3 regions of the Buttiauxella sp. genome follow, and region 1 is predicted to be linked to each of the others. Evidence: predicted binding sites of a transcription regulator. Region 1 holds the regulator's gene; each other region holds the start of a gene.
What was found. The regulator PhoB, encoded in region 1, activates phosphate uptake and scavenging genes when phosphate is short. The targets are predictions, from matches to a motif close to CTGTCATAAAACTGNCNNAT.
Positions count from the first base shown of each region.

Region 2: the regulator PhoB is predicted to act here: its motif matches at 2,237-2,256, upstream of glpT (glycerol-3-phosphate transporter).
Region 3: the regulator PhoB is predicted to act here: its motif matches at 2,419-2,438, upstream of pstS (phosphate ABC transporter substrate-binding protein PstS).

Region 1 covers NZ_JBAVHX010000003.1:10,518-15,632, forward strand. Annotated here, with positions in the region: gene phoR (phosphate regulon sensor histidine kinase PhoR) at 1-1,008, opposite strand, end outside; gene phoB (phosphate response regulator transcription factor PhoB) at 1,031-1,720, opposite strand; gene sbcD (exonuclease subunit SbcD) at 1,923-3,140, shown strand; gene sbcC (exonuclease subunit SbcC) at 3,137-5,115, shown strand, end outside.
Region 2 covers NZ_JBAVHX010000009.1:267,428-272,542, forward strand. Annotated here, with positions in the region: gene glpB (glycerol-3-phosphate dehydrogenase subunit GlpB) at 1-494, opposite strand, end outside; gene glpA (anaerobic glycerol-3-phosphate dehydrogenase subunit A) at 491-2,110, opposite strand; gene glpT (glycerol-3-phosphate transporter) at 2,352-3,704, shown strand; gene glpQ (glycerophosphodiester phosphodiesterase) at 3,704-4,765, shown strand; gene yfaE (class I ribonucleotide reductase maintenance protein YfaE) at 4,811-5,065, opposite strand; gene nrdB (class Ia ribonucleoside-diphosphate reductase subunit beta) at 5,069-5,115, opposite strand, start outside.
Region 3 covers NZ_JBAVHX010000002.1:31,778-36,892, reverse strand. Annotated here, with positions in the region: gene pstA (phosphate ABC transporter permease PstA) at 1-198, opposite strand, end outside; gene pstC (phosphate ABC transporter permease PstC) at 195-1,157, opposite strand; gene pstS (phosphate ABC transporter substrate-binding protein PstS) at 1,290-2,330, opposite strand; partial or broken gene rluF (23S rRNA pseudouridine(2604) synthase RluF) at 2,474-3,196, opposite strand; gene WBL83_RS00160 (MFS transporter) at 3,524-4,795, shown strand; gene glmS (glutamine--fructose-6-phosphate transaminase (isomerizing)) at 4,872-5,115, opposite strand, start outside.

The DNA of each region.
Region 1 (5,115 bases):
CCCTTCCGGCGTATGGTTCACCGCGTTATACACCAGGTTTGAAATCGCGCTGCGCAGTTGTTCATCGTTACCGAACACTTTTAACGTGGGATCAATATCGAACTGGAGTGTCTGCCGTTGCTGGCTGAGGGTTTGCGCTTCTCTCTCCACCACACGCAGCATCAATGGCACATCAATCTTTTCATTGAGTGCCATGGCGGGAGCCGCTTCAATTTTTGACAGTGTCAAAAGTTGTTTCACCAGGCCTTCCATACGCGAAGTTTGCTCACGCATAGTGCCAAGTGCTTTATCCCGCAGCGGCCCTTCCAGTGACTGATCCTGCATCATCTCCAGATAACCTTGCAGCACGGTTAACGGAGTGCGCAATTCATGGCTCACGTTGGCAAAGAAGTTACGTCGCGCCCCTTCCAGTTGGTGCATCTGAGTAACATCACGCGCCACCATCAACCACTGTTCGTCACTGTAGGGCATCACGCGGAACTCAAGATGTCGCCCATTGTTCAGCACCAGCGTCAGCGGACGAGCGAAATCTTTTTGTGTGAGATAACGGGTAAATTCCGGGTAACGCAGCAAGTTAAGGATGTTCTGCCCGTTATCGTCCGGCCAGCGTAACCCCAGCAGTTGTTGAGCCAGTCCATTACACCAAAAAATCGTCCCTTCTTCGGTCGTCAGCACCACCGCATCGGGCAATGATTCCGCACCGCTACGAAAGCGTTTAATTAAATTGCCTAACTCTTTGCGGCGCTTTTTATTACGCAACTGCATTTGGTGCAGACCGTATAACAACGGATCCCAACTTCCGCGGCCTGGTGGTGGCGTCATACTGCGATCCACCCACAGCCACCACGACAAACGCAGCAAATTCCAGAAATGCCAAACCAGCAGTCCGGTGACTGCCAGTAATAAAAACCAGGGTAAATGGCCAAAAATCAGGCCCAAAATGACGGCAGGTAAACAACAGAGCGCCAACTCCATCACCAGCCTTTTCCATGACAACCGTTCCAGCACGCGTCACTCTCCTGCTAAGGGATTAAAAACGGGTTGAGAACCGATAACCCGTACCGCGTACTGTTTGTACCATTCGATCATGTCCACTATGTTCGAGCGCTTTACGTAACCGCCGGATATGTACGTCCACTGTTCGGTCTTCGACATAAACATTGGTGCCCCATACGTGATTAAGCAATTGTTCACGGCTATAGACTCGTTCCGGATGCGTCATAAAGAAGTGTAATAACTTAAATTCCGTCGGGCCCATATCCAAAGGATTTTCACCGGTCATCACGCGATGTGATGAAGGATCAAGGCTAAGCCCTTGCATTTCAATCACCTCTTCCACCGCCATTGGCGAGATGCGGCGCATTACCGCTTTAATACGAGCCACCAACTCTTTGGGTGAAAACGGTTTAGTAATATAGTCATCGGCCCCGACTTCAAGGCCACGCACGCGGTCTTCTTCTTCACCACGCGCCGTCAGCATCATTACTGGTATTTCACGCGTCAATGCTTCACGCTTCAAATGCTTGATAAACTGAATACCCGAACCGCCTGGTAACATCCAGTCCAGTAAGATCAGGTCTGGAAAAGGCTCGATAAGCAGATTCACTGCACTGTCAAAATCTTCCGCTTCTACAGGCTGAAAACCGTTTTGCTCGAGCACAAAGCTCACCATCTCACGGATTGGAGCTTCATCTTCTACGACTAAAATACGCTTCGCCATGATTCGCCCTGCTTAAGGAAGATACCCAAAGGTGTCATTGTTGTTTCGATGCGGCGCCATTATGCGTCAGATTTATGACAGATTTATGAAAAAAATGACTGTTTGATGACTCATCATTTTGATTTATGACACAGAGACATATGACGTTTTTCACCTCGCCCCCTTATAATTGAGGCCTCGCTTTTAAGCCACCGGACAACTCATGCGCATAATTCACACATCAGACTGGCATCTTGGTCAAAATTTTTATACCAAAAGCCGTGGTCCAGAGCACCAGGCTTTTCTTGACTGGTTGCTCAAAGCGGCCGTAGAACATGATGTGGATGCGATAATCGTGGCGGGGGATATTTTTGATACCGGCTCGCCGCCGAGCTATGCCCGCGAACTGTATAACCGCTTCGTGGTGCAGCTTCAGGCGACCGGTTGCTCACTCGTGGTTCTGGCGGGGAACCATGATTCTGTCGCGACACTTAACGAATCTTGCGAATTAATGGCGTGTCTGAATACCTATGTCATCGCCAGCGCGCGCCACGATGCCACCCAACAGGCGATGGTGCTCAACAAGAAAGATGGAGCGCCTGGTGCGATTCTCTGCCCTATTCCATTTTTGCGCCCACGCGATATTCAAAACAGCCAGGCGGGTTTGTCCGGCCATGAAAAGCAGCGTTCATTAATGGAGTCCATTAGCGAACATTACCAACAGTGTTATCGCGTAGCTTGCGAATTACGTGCCGATGCGAAGTTACCCATCGTCGCCACCGGGCATTTAACCACAGTGGGCGTGACGAAAACCGATGCAGTGCGCGACATTTATATCGGCACACTCGACGCCTTCCCGGCGCAGCACTTCCCGGATGCTGATTACATTGCGCTGGGCCATATTCATCGCGCTCAATTAATTGGTGGTACCGAACATATCCGCTATAGCGGCTCACCCATCCCGCTGAGTTTTGACGAAACCGGCAAAACCAAAAGCGTATATCTGGTTGAGTTTGCCGAAGGAAAACTGAGTGAAGTCACGCCACTACCGGTGCCTGTTAGCCAACCGCTGGCGGTGATCAAAGGTTCACTAAGCGAAATTGAACAGCAGCTTGCTCAGTGGCGCGATGCCCCCGCAGACCCCAAAGTATGGTTGGATATTGAAATCGCCACCGATGAATATCTGCATGATATGCAGCGCCATATTCAGCAACTGACAGAAACACTGCCGGTCGAAGTCGTTTTGCTGCGTCGTAGCCGTGAGCAGCGCGAGCGAGTGATTGCTCAACAACACAAAGAAACGCTGAGCGAACTGACCGTTGAAGAAGTGTTTGAACGTCGTCTGGTTCAGGAAGAGACCACCGAGGAGCGCGCACAACGATTGCGTACTCTGTTTGCCCAAACGGTCGCAAGCCTGCATGACGCGGAGGAACAGGCATGAAAATCCTCAGCCTACGCTTAAAAAACCTTAATTCCCTGAAAGGGGAATGGAAAATTGATTTCACCCGTGAGCCTTTCGCCAGCAATGGTTTGTTTGCCATCACCGGGCCGACCGGTGCCGGGAAAACCACGCTGCTTGATGCTATCTGCCTCGCGCTTTATCACAAAACGCCACGGCTCAACACGGTGTCGCAATCGCAAAATGATCTCATGACTCGCGATACCGCCGAATGTCTGGCGGAAGTGGAATTTGAAGTTAAAGGTATCGCCTACCGCGCATTCTGGAGCCAGAACCGGGCGCGCAACGCAGCAAACGGTAACCTTCAGGCACCGCGCGTTGAGCTTGCGGAAGTGGAAAGTGGCAAAATCATCGCCGATAAAGTCAAAGATAAGCTTGATGTCACGGCCAAATTAACCGGCCTCGATTACGACCGTTTTACCCGCTCCATGATGCTCTCTCAGGGTCAGTTTGCCGCGTTTTTAAATGCCGATGCCAATGACCGCGCGTCATTACTTGAAGAGCTTACCGGTACTGAGATTTACGGGACGGTGTCTGCGGCAGTATTCGAAAATCATAAAAATGTCCGCAGCCAGCTTGAGAACTTGCAGGCACAGGCGGCAGGTGTTGCGCTGTTAAGCGAAGCGCAGCGCCAGCAGCTTTCTGAGGGTTTGCAGGTACTTACTACAGAAGAAAAAAACCGCCTGGCAGAACAGCAAACGCTCCAGCAACATCAACACTGGCTCAGCCAGCTCACGCAGTTGACTCAAAACCACTCCCATACTGGAGCGGCGCTGAATGCGGCCACGCGTGCTATTGAAGAAGCGGCTCCGCAACTCGAAAAACTAACACGCGCTCAACCCGCAGAAAAACTACGTCCTGACTGGCAGCGTTTGCAAGAGCTACAGACAACGCTGAAAAATACCCGCATCCAGACGGAAGAAGTGAATACTCGCTTACGTCAGGCGACGGTGCGCCGCCAGCAAACGCGACTTGCCGCGGCAAGTCAGGCAGCAAAACTGACGCAGGAATTTAGCGAGTTGCAACAATGGCTGAAAACTCACGATAGTTATCGCCTGTGGGGTGCTGAACTGGCGGGCTGGCGCATGGCTTTCAGCCAGCAGCAGCGTGATGCCGCCCAGTTACAAACTTTGCAGCGTGAAATAGAAGACCGTCAGAAAAAGCTCGAATTACTGCCCGCCATTGAACTTGCGCTCAGTGCTGATGAAGTGAGTACTCATTTACAAGAAACGATTGCTGCGCGCGCATTGCGCCAGCAGCTTGCGACCTTGCAGCCGCAACTTTCCTCACTGCTCAAACGCAAAACCCAGCAACAACTCGATATTGCCACGCTAGAAAAACAAATAAGCCAGGGTGAAGCGGAACTAATACTTAAGCGGCAGCAGTATAAAGATCGACGCCAGCATGAAGCGGACCTGGAAAAAGTGTGCGAGCTGGAATTGCGCATTGTCAGCCTTGAGGCGGAACGCGCCCATTTACAGCCCGATCAACCCTGCCCGTTGTGTGGCTCAACCCATCATCCGGCGGTGGCTGACTACCAGGCCATTCAACCGGGTGAAAATCAGCAGCGGCTGGCGGCTCTAAAACGTGAAGTCGCAAGTCTTGCGGAGGCCGGTTTTGCGATGAAAGGCCAGCTCGACACGCTACGTTCACAGCGCGAAGGCCTGCTGACTGCCATTAATACGCTTAATGAAGAAGAAGCCGCTGGGCGTTTGCGCTGGCAGCAATTGTGCACCCGCCTGCAACTGGCACTGACACCAGAAGACGACCTTCAGCAGTGGCTGGAAAGCGAAGAACAACGCGAACAGCAACTGCATCAGCTTAGCCAACGCATCTTGCTGGAAGAGCAGCTCACTCAGGCACAGCTTCAGCACCAGAAACTTGCCGCAGAGATAGCGTCCCAGCGCGAAACACTGAACACAGCGCTGGAAAGTGCAGGTCTGCAACATCCTGCCAA
Region 2 (5,115 bases), on a different contig from region 1:
TCGATACTGATTTGCGCCAGAGAACCGGCGACCAGCTCCGGCTGGAAATCCAGAAATCCCGCAATGCCCACGACGGTAACTCGCTTCCATCTCAGTGGGGCGGTGGGAATTTCCTCGGGGCTAAGCCAGGTGGCACGTTGCGTTCCCAGTGGAGTAATTCGCTGGTGGTTTTGCTGATAGCTGCCTTGCAGATTGAGCTGACAGCGTGCAAGTAGCGCCTCACTTTGAGCGGCGAAACGGCGGACGTTTTCCGCTCCCATCAAACTGTATGGATGCCCGGGTGCCTGTTGTTTCAAGGCTTCCAGTGCATCTAAAGGCGATGTTACGGGGCTGCCGTCCGGGAGTTCCGCCAGCAAATCCAGCGAGCCAGATGAAAAATGCAGAGCATTCTGGCCACGGCTGATGATGGCACAACGCAGGCCTTCTTCTGCGAGGCGGATCCCGCAAACCAGCCCGGCTAAGCCACCGCCAATAATCAGACTATCGAATCTCATTGTGATGTTCCCTTTTTTAAACCGCACAATCCCTGATAAACCCAGGCGGTAAATTCGCTCTCGCGCAATGCATCATCCCAGGCGATGGGGCGAATGCCTTTCCAGCGTTCGTTGAGGAACACAGAGAGTTGATCAAGTGATTGAGCCGGCGTCGCGGTGCCAAATCGCTGTAATAACCCCGCCGCGCGACAGGCGCATAACTCACCCTGGCAAGTGCCCATCCCCACACGGGTACGACGACGTAAATCCCCAAGATTGCTGACGGACAGATGGTTCACCGCGTAATGAACTTCACCCGCTGTCACCGCTTCACACTCGCATACCAGGCTGTTATTCAGACGATCCCCTGCCAGCAGTTTCCCGGCACGATCGCCATGTCGCCACACCGCGGAACGTCGAATCGTTGGCGGTAGCGAAATAACTTTGCGTAGCGTCTCTTCCGGTGAGCTTTCTGAACCCGGGAGTGGCGTGGAAGCGGTGGTGCAGGTTTGGCTATTACCCAGTTTTTCGCATACCGCGTTCGTCGCCCATTCCGCCATCAGGCGATAGGTCATCAGTTTGCCGCCTGTGATAGTGATGAAACCTTCCATCCCATCGCGCGTTGCGTGATCCAGCAGTACGATCCCACGGCTGACGTTGCGCCCGTTCGGATCGTCGTCGCTGGCCACCAGCGGGCGGACTCCAGCGTAAGCACGCAGAATGCGGGTTGCGGCGAGTTTAGGTGACAGTTTCGAGCCTTCACGGATCAGGATATCGACCTCGTGCGGCGTGACGCGCATATTGTCGATTTGGTCATAGTCGATAGATGTTGAGGTGGTACCAATCAGCGAAATGGTATCACCGGGCACCAAAATATCGGCGTCAGCAGGTTTGCGGCAACGGTTGATCACCATGTTATTGATGCGATGGCCGAGGATCAGCAGCGAACCTTTTGCCGGCAGCATTCTTACTCTCAAATCCGCATATTCCGCGATGCGCTGCCCCCAGATCCCGGCTGCGTTCACCACCACATTTGCGTATAAATCGTGATGTTGTCGGGTCTGGTGGTTGTAAGCACGCACCCCACACACTCTGTAACCCTGACGAATCAGGCCGGTGACTTCCTGGCCGGTCAGAATTTCGGCACCGTGTTCACGGGCGTCCAGCATATTGGCGGCAGTCAGGCGGAAAGGGTCAACGGTGCCATCTGGCACACGCACAGCACCGATAAGCTCAGGGTTTGCAGCAGGTTCCAGGCGTAGCGCTTCTTTGGGCTCGAGCCTTTCGGCGTCAATTCCTGCGTTCTGACAGGCAGTAATAAAGGTCGATTGTAATGACAGGTCATCTTCGGGAAGGGTGATAAACAGGCCGTCGGAGCGTTCAATGCAATGGCGGGCAATGCGTTTTAGGATGCGGTTTTCTTCAATACATTCTCTGGCAGATTCGCTGTCTGTCATGGCGTAACGTGCGCCGCTATGAAGCAGACCATGATTGCGGCCAGTCGCGCCGGTGGCGATATCATATCTCTCCAGTAGCAGAGTCTGTAAGCCACGCCGGGCGCAGTCCCGGGCAATTCCTGCACCCGTCGCACCTCCGCCAATAATAATCACATCCCACTCTTTGCGTCCCGTCGCCATGCTCTTCTCCTGGAAAGACTCTCATGCGGACTATTCAGCCACAGATCGAGATGGAAATGTTTGATATCGAGCAAATTCGAAAATAAAACGAAAATAAAGTGTGACGACATGCACCCTTTCGATAGTTTGTAATAAAAATGTAATATGTTGTGGTGTGTTTCACACTAACCTGGCGGGATAATCCTTAACATGCGCTCGCAAAAGAACATTGCTTGATAAAAAACCTGCCACGGAGGCATTTATGCTGAGCATTTTCAAACCAAGTCCACACCAGCCAAGGCTGAAAAGTGAGCACATCGACCCGACGTATCGTCGTCTGCGCTGGCAGATATTCATGGGCATTTTCTTCGGTTACGCCGCTTACTACCTGGTACGTAAAAACTTTACTCTGGCGATGCCGTATCTGGTGGAGCAGGGCTTCTCGCGCGGCGATCTCGGCTTCGCGCTTTCCGGTATATCTATTGCCTACGGCTTCTCGAAATTTATTATGGGGGCGGTTTCTGACCGCTCGAATCCACGTGTTTTCTTACCTGCCGGTTTGATTCTTGCCGCCGCCGTGATGCTGTTTATGGGCTTTGTGCCGTGGGCGACATCCAGTATCGCAGTGATGTTTGTCCTGCTGTTTTTATGCGGTTGGTTCCAGGGAATGGGATGGCCGCCGTGCGGACGCACCATGGTGCACTGGTGGTCTAAAAAAGAGCGTGGGGGAATTGTTTCCATCTGGAACTGCGCGCATAACGTCGGTGGTGGCTTGCCGCCGCTGCTGTTCTTACTCGGGATGGCGTGGTTTAACGACTGGCATGCGGCACTTTATATGCCCGCTTTCGCGGCGATTCTGGTGGCGCTGATTGCTTTTGGATTAATGCGCGATACGCCGCAATCATGCGGTTTGCCGCCAATCGAAGAGTACAAAAATGATTACCCGGACGACTACAACGAAAAGACGGAAGAGGAGCTAACGGCAAAACAGATCTTCATGCAGTACGTTTTCCCCAACCGTCTGCTGTGGTATATCGCCATTGCTAACGTTTTTGTTTATTTGCTGCGTTACGGCATTCTCGACTGGTCGCCAACCTATCTGAAAGAAGTGAAACACTTCGCGCTGGATAAATCCTCCTGGGCCTACTTCCTTTATGAATACGCCGGAATACCTGGCACGCTGCTGTGTGGCTGGATGTCCGACAAGGTGTTCAGGGGCAACCGTGGTGCGACCGGCGTGTTCTTTATGATTCTGGTGACCATTGCAACCGTGGTTTATTGGTTAAACCCGCCAGGAAATCCGGGTGTGGATATGGCGTGCATGATTGTGATCGGCTTCCTGATTTATGGTCCGGTGATGCTGATTGGTTTACATGCGCTGGAACTGGCACCGAAAAAAGCCGCAGGCACCGCAGCGGGCTTCACCGGTCTGTTTGGCTATCTGGGTGGATCGGTCGCCGCAAGCGCGATTGTCGGTTACACCGTAGATTTCTTCGGTTGGGACGGTGGATTTATGGTGATGATCGGCGGCAGCATTATGGCCGTGATTTTGCTGCTGGTGGTGATGGTGGGTGAGAACAAACAACACCATAAAAAACTGACAGGGAAAGCATAATGAAAATCCTGACCAAATCTATCCTGGTGGGGACGGTAATGTTTGCTTCCGCCAGCTCCTTTGCCCAGACGACGGACCAGGTGGTGATAGCCCATCGCGGTGCGAGCGGTTATCTGCCGGAGCACACTCTACCTGCCAAAGCCCTGGCCTATGCTCAAGGGGCTGACTATCTTGAGCAGGATCTGGTGATGACCAAAGACGACAGATTAGTGGTGCTGCATGACCACTATCTTGATCGGGTCACCGACGTTGCGCAGCGCTTCCCGAATCGGGCGCGTAAAGACGGTCGCTACTACGCCATCGATTTTACCCTCGACGAAATCAAGTCGCTGAAATTTACCGAAGGTTTTGATGTGGTAGACGGCAAGCAGGTGCAAACCTTCCCTGGTCGTTTCCCGATGGGGAAGTCTGATTTCCGCGTGCATACCTTTGAAGAGGAGATCGAATTTATTCAGGGGTTGAATCACTCCACAGGGCAAAATATTGGCATTTACCCGGAGATAAAAGCCCCCTGGTTCCATCATCAGGAAGGAAAGGATATCGCGGTGAAAACGCTTGAGGTGTTGAAGCGTTACGGCTACACCAGCAAGCAGGATAAGGTCTACCTGCAATGCTTTGATGCCGCTGAACTCAAGCGTATTAAAAACTCGCTTGAGCCGAAGCTGGGTATGAATCTTAAGCTGGTTCAGTTGATTGCTTATACGGACTGGAACGAAACTCAGGAGAAGCAGGCTGACGGCAAGTGGGTCAACTACAGCTATGACTGGATGTTCAAACCAGGAGCCATGAAGCAGATTGCCGAGTATGCGGACGGTATCGGGCCTGACTATCACATGCTGGTGGCGGAAGGCTCCAGCAAAGGTAATGTTAAGCTAACCGATATGGTTACCCAGGCGCATGTAAACCACCTGACAGTGCACCCTTATACGGTACGAGCGGACGCGTTGCCTGATTACGTCAGTAACGTCGATCAGTTGTTTGACGTGCTGTATAACAAGGCGGGTGTGGACGGGGTGTTCACCGACTTCCCGGACAAGGGCGTGAAATTCTTGCAGCAGTAAGCAGAAGCAGTAAACAAAAGAAAAGGGCCGTTAAACGGCCCTTTTTTACATCTCGATTTCGATATCGCCGTGCGCCTGACAGCAGCAGGGCAGTATTTCACCGGGCTGGATAAAGGCCAGCGGTTCGGTAAGCCACTTCACTTCGCCTGCAATTAAGCGAGTACGGCAGGAGCCGCAATAACCTTCTCGACACTGATATTCCACGGCGACCTGGTGTGATTCCAGTGTCGCCAGCAGGGACGGATGTTCTTCATGGCACAGAAGCTGTGCGCCGCTGATTCGTAGCGTAATGCGGCTCATGGCTTACAGCTGGAAGTTGCTCAGGTCGTCAGCATCGACATTGGAATCAA
Region 3 (5,115 bases), on a different contig from region 1:
GGTGAAGAGCGCAATCGACATACCGTCGATGCCGCGAGTCACAGTCGAGAACAGGATCCACACCAGCCAGAACAGGCCAAATGCCATGGTTCCCATCGACAGGGTCAGTGCGATACGGTTTTTAAAGCGGCGGCGTGCCTGCATTTTGCGGCGTGATTCAGCCAGTGCCGCACGGCTTTGCATTTCCATAGTCGTCATGAGCGCGCTCCTTCATTCTTCGCCAGCCGCATAACCATAAACTTAGAGATAGCCAGTACGATAAAGGTAATCACGAACAGAATCAGACCCAGCTCCATCAGCGCTGCGGTGTGCAGGCCTGATTCGGCTTCAGCAAACTCATTCGCCAGGGCAGAAGTAATACTGTTGCCCGGCATATATAACGAAGCATTGTCGAGCTGGTAGGTGTTACCGATGATAAAGGTCACCGCCATGGTTTCACCCAACGCACGGCCCAGACCCAACATCACCCCACCAATCACCCCATTTTTGGTGAACGGTAAAACAATGCGCCAGATAACTTCCCATGTGGTGCAGCCAATACCGTAGGCCGACTCTTTCATCATCACAGGAGTTTGTTCAAATACATCGCGCATAACCGCCGCAATGTAAGGAATGATCATGATGGCCAGTATCACGCCTGCGGCGAGAATACCGATACCGAACGCTGGGCCTGAGAACAATTCGCCCACAATCGGTACAGAAGACAGCACGTTGCCGACAGGTTCCTGGAAGTAGGTCGCAAACAGCGGAGCAAAGATAAACAGACCCCACATGCCGTAAACGATACTTGGAATAGCAGCCAGCAGTTCGATGGCGATACCCAGCGGGCGGCGCAACCAGTTGGGTGCCAGCTCCGTCAGGAACAGTGCGATACCGAAACTCACCGGCACTGCAATCAACAGAGCGATAAACGACGTCACCAGCGTGCCGTAAATCGGAACCAGTGCACCGTAAATATCGTTTGGAGCATCCCACTCTTTAGTCCACAGGAACGAGAAACCGAACTTCTGAATGCTCGGCCAGGAGGAGATGATCAGGGAGATGATGATGCCGCCCAGCAGGAATAGCACAATCAGCGCTGCCAGTTTAACTAGCGCGCTGAAAATGACATCACCTTGCTTACCAGGGGACTTGAACGTCGGCTTACTTACCGCCATAGCTTACTCTTTAAGTTTAAATACGTTTCTTACAACATGTCGGATGTCGCTTACGCTAATCCGACCTACGAAAAGCAGTTGTAGGGCGGATAAGCATTCGCGCTATCCGCCATTTTCGTTAAAAAATAACTATTAATAAAGTGACTTACCGGAGCTGTCTTTAACGTTGGTTTTCCATGCAGCGCGAACCTGCTCAACCACGGAGTCTGGCAGGGAAGCATAATCCAGGTCGTTAGCCTGTTTTGCACCCTCTTTATAAGCCCAGTCGAAGAACTTCAGCACTTCAGCACCCTGCTCTGGGTTTTTCTGCTCTTTGTGTACCAGGATGAAGGTCGTTGACGTGATTGGCCACGCAGCGTCACCTTTCTGGTTAGTCAGATCCTGAGCGAATGTTTTGCTCCAGTCTGCGCCTTTCGCCGCGTTGGCAAAGTTTTCTTCAGAAGGCGCAACTGGCTTGCCATCAGCAGAAATCAGTTTGGTGTAAGCCAGGTTGTTCTGCTTAGCGTAAGCATATTCAACATAACCAATTGAACCAGGCAGACGCTGTACGAAGGCTGCGATACCGTCGTTACCTTTGCCGCCCAGACCGGTTGGCCAGTTTACCGTTGAGCCTGAACCGATTTTAGATTTCCACTCTTCGTTTACTTTCGCCAGGTAGCTGGTGAAAACGAAAGAGGTACCTGAACCGTCTGCACGACGCACAACCGCGATGTTTTGCGCTGGCAGTTTCATGCCTGGGTTGAGTTTAGCAATTGCTTCGTCATCCCATTTTTTGATTTTTCCCAGGTAGATGTCACCCAGTGTTTTACCGTCGAGCACCAGCTCGCCAGATTTTACGCCTGGCAGGTTAACAGCCAGAACAACACCGCCGATAACTGTCGGGAACTGGAACAGCCCTTCTTGTTGCAGCTTGTCGTCAGCCAGTGGGGCATCAGATGCACCGAAATCCACGGTGTGAGCAATGATTTGTTTAACGCCACCGGAGGAGCCGATACCCTGGTAGTTAACTTTGTTACCAGTTGATTTATTGTAGGTATCTGCCCATTTGGCATACACCGGCGCAGGGAAGGTTGCACCAGCGCCAGTCAGGCTTGCAGCAGCATACGCGCCGAAAGCACTCAGGGATAAGGTCGCGGCGACAACAGTTGCGACAGTGGTACGCATAGCTTTCATAGTGTCTCCTGCAGAGGTGAACGTAAATCGTTGTTTAGTGGATGCAGGGTAGAAAATAGGACAATTTGGTGACAGTTAAATGTACGAAATATGACAGTTTTATGACAAGCCAGTTTGAGGCATATTTCTCGCTGTCATACTTAGGATCCTGAGTTTTCAATCCGCTTCAATAACTCACTTTGTTCCTCGCAACTCAAATAGCGCGATTCCCCTAACGGCAAGTCTTCCAGGTGGATATTCATGATGCGGACACGTTCGAGTCGGGTCACCTCATAACCGAAATATTTACACATCCGGCGGATCTGACGATTCAATCCTTGAACTAAAGTAATACGAAATATCACGTCCGATTCTTTCGTCACTTTGCATTGCTTAGTTACCGTACCGAGTATCGGGACACCTGCTCCCAACCCAATGATAAACTCGTCTGTCATCGGCTTATTAACCGTGACCACATACTCTTTTTCGTGATTGTTACCGGCACGCAAAATTTTATTAACCACATCGCCGTGATTTGTCAGCAAAATGAGTCCTTGCGAATCTTTATCAAGACGCCCGACAGGGGACACACGTTTGTCGCTATGAATGAGAGCGCTGATATTATTGCGTTCACTCTTTTCCATCGTGGTAATAATGCCAACAGGCTTATTCAAAACCATCAGCACAAGCCCGTTGTCATCACGCGGCTCAATAAGCTGGTTCTTCACCTTCACCACATCCCCGGCAAAGACCTGAGCGCCAAAACTGACCTGTTTATCGTTAATAAAAACATCGCCTTGTTTGACGTAACGATCTGCCTCACGGCGAGAGCAAATGCCACTGTCGCTGATGTATTTATTAATTCGTATGGATGAACGGTTCAGCATTCTGCTGTGTACCTCAGTAAAAAAGCGAACTATACACACATAACTAAGAAATCGCGCTTAGCAAGAAACGTGACCTACATCACACAAATAATCCCAAATGAGTAGATTACTCATAAAAAATTGAGATTAATCACAAATAAAAATGAAACGGCGGTTCATGATTACATCAAGATGTGATCTAAATAACAAAAACAAGTCCAGGATGGGCCAAACCCAAATCCACGACGTCTTCTGAAGCGCCGCTGATTTTTCTCTCCTCTGAATTTATTAATTGCCTGCTGCTTTGCAGCGGTCAGGACACTTATTGCTTTAAATACGGGATTCGTTATGCGCAAAACAGGCCACAAGCGCTGGTTTATGCTTTCACTGGTGACGCTTGGCACCATTCTTTGCTATTTAACCAGAAACACTATTTCAGCGGCAGCGCCCACATTACAAAGTGATCTTCATATCACTACCCAGCAATATTCTTACATTATTGCGACATTTTCGGCCTGCTATACCATCGCCCAGCCTATTGCGGGCTATCTACTGGATACCTTAGGCACCAAAGTGGGTTACACCATATTTGGCCTGCTGTGGGGCGTATTCTGCATTGGGGCATCATTTGCGACCGGCTGGAAAGGCCTGGCACTGTTTCGTGGCCTCGGTGGTTTCGCCGAAAGTGCGATGATCCCTGCTGGCCTTAAATCAGTGACTGAATGGTTCCCGGATACCGAACGTTCGGTGGCGGTGGGCTATTTCAACGTCGGTTCGTCTATTGGCGCGGTGATTGCGCCTCCGCTGGTCGCGTGGGCAATTTATATTAAGGACTGGAGACTTGCGTTTATTCTGGTGGGTATTTTCAGCGTCCTGTGGGCAGCCGGCTGGTATTTCACTTATAACCGCCCGTCAAAATCCAAATCACTGTCTAAAGAAGAGTATCTGTATATCACCCAGGGTCAGCCTGAAAAACCAAAGGTTGAAAAAGTACGCATTGGCCGCCTGCTGAAACAGCGTAAGTTTTGGGGTATCGCGTTACCGCGCTTCCTGGCAGAACCTGCATGGGGCACGTTTAACGCGTGGATCCCGCTGTTTATGGTGCATACCTATGGCTTTAATCTTAAAGATATCGCCATGTTCGCCTGGATCCCTATGTTGTTCGCCGATTTTGGCTGCATTATTGGCGGTTATTTACCAGGTATGTTCCAGAAAGTCTTCGGTGTGAATATTGTGGTGTCCCGCAAGCTGGTGGTCACCATGGGTGCGGTGCTGATGATCCTGCCGGGTATGGTTGGCTTGTTCGGCAGCCCGATGATTGCCATCGCACTGTTGTGCGTCGGTGGCTTCGCTCACCAGTCGCTTTCCGGCGCACTGATCACCCTGTCGTCTGATATGTTCGATTCCAACGAAGTGGCCACCGCCAACGGATTTACCGGCATGGCTGCGTGGACGGCCAGCACCATGTTTGCGCTGGTTGTGGGTGCTCTGGCGGACACTGTAGGTTTCAGCCCGTTGTTCGCGGTACTGTCAGTGTTTGATATTCTCGGGGCCATCATCTTGTGGATTCTGCTGAAATCACCAGAAGAACCGAAACTGGTGCCGCAGGAAGATAATTGATTTAACAATAAAAAGTCCGGTATATGCGCATGAGCATTACCGGACTTTTTTATGACTTACCGTAATTCACAACGATTTATTCTACGGTGACCGATTTCGCCAGGTTACGTGGCTGGTCAACGTCGGTGCCTTTAATCAGTGCGACGTGGTAAGACAGCAACTGCAACGGCACGGTATAGAAGATAGGGGCGATAACTTCTTCTACATGCGGCATCTCGATGATGTGCATGTTGTCGCTGCTGGTGAAACCGGCATCCTGATCGGCGAATACATACAGATGGCCGCCACGAGCACGAACTTCTTCAATGTTCGATTTCAGT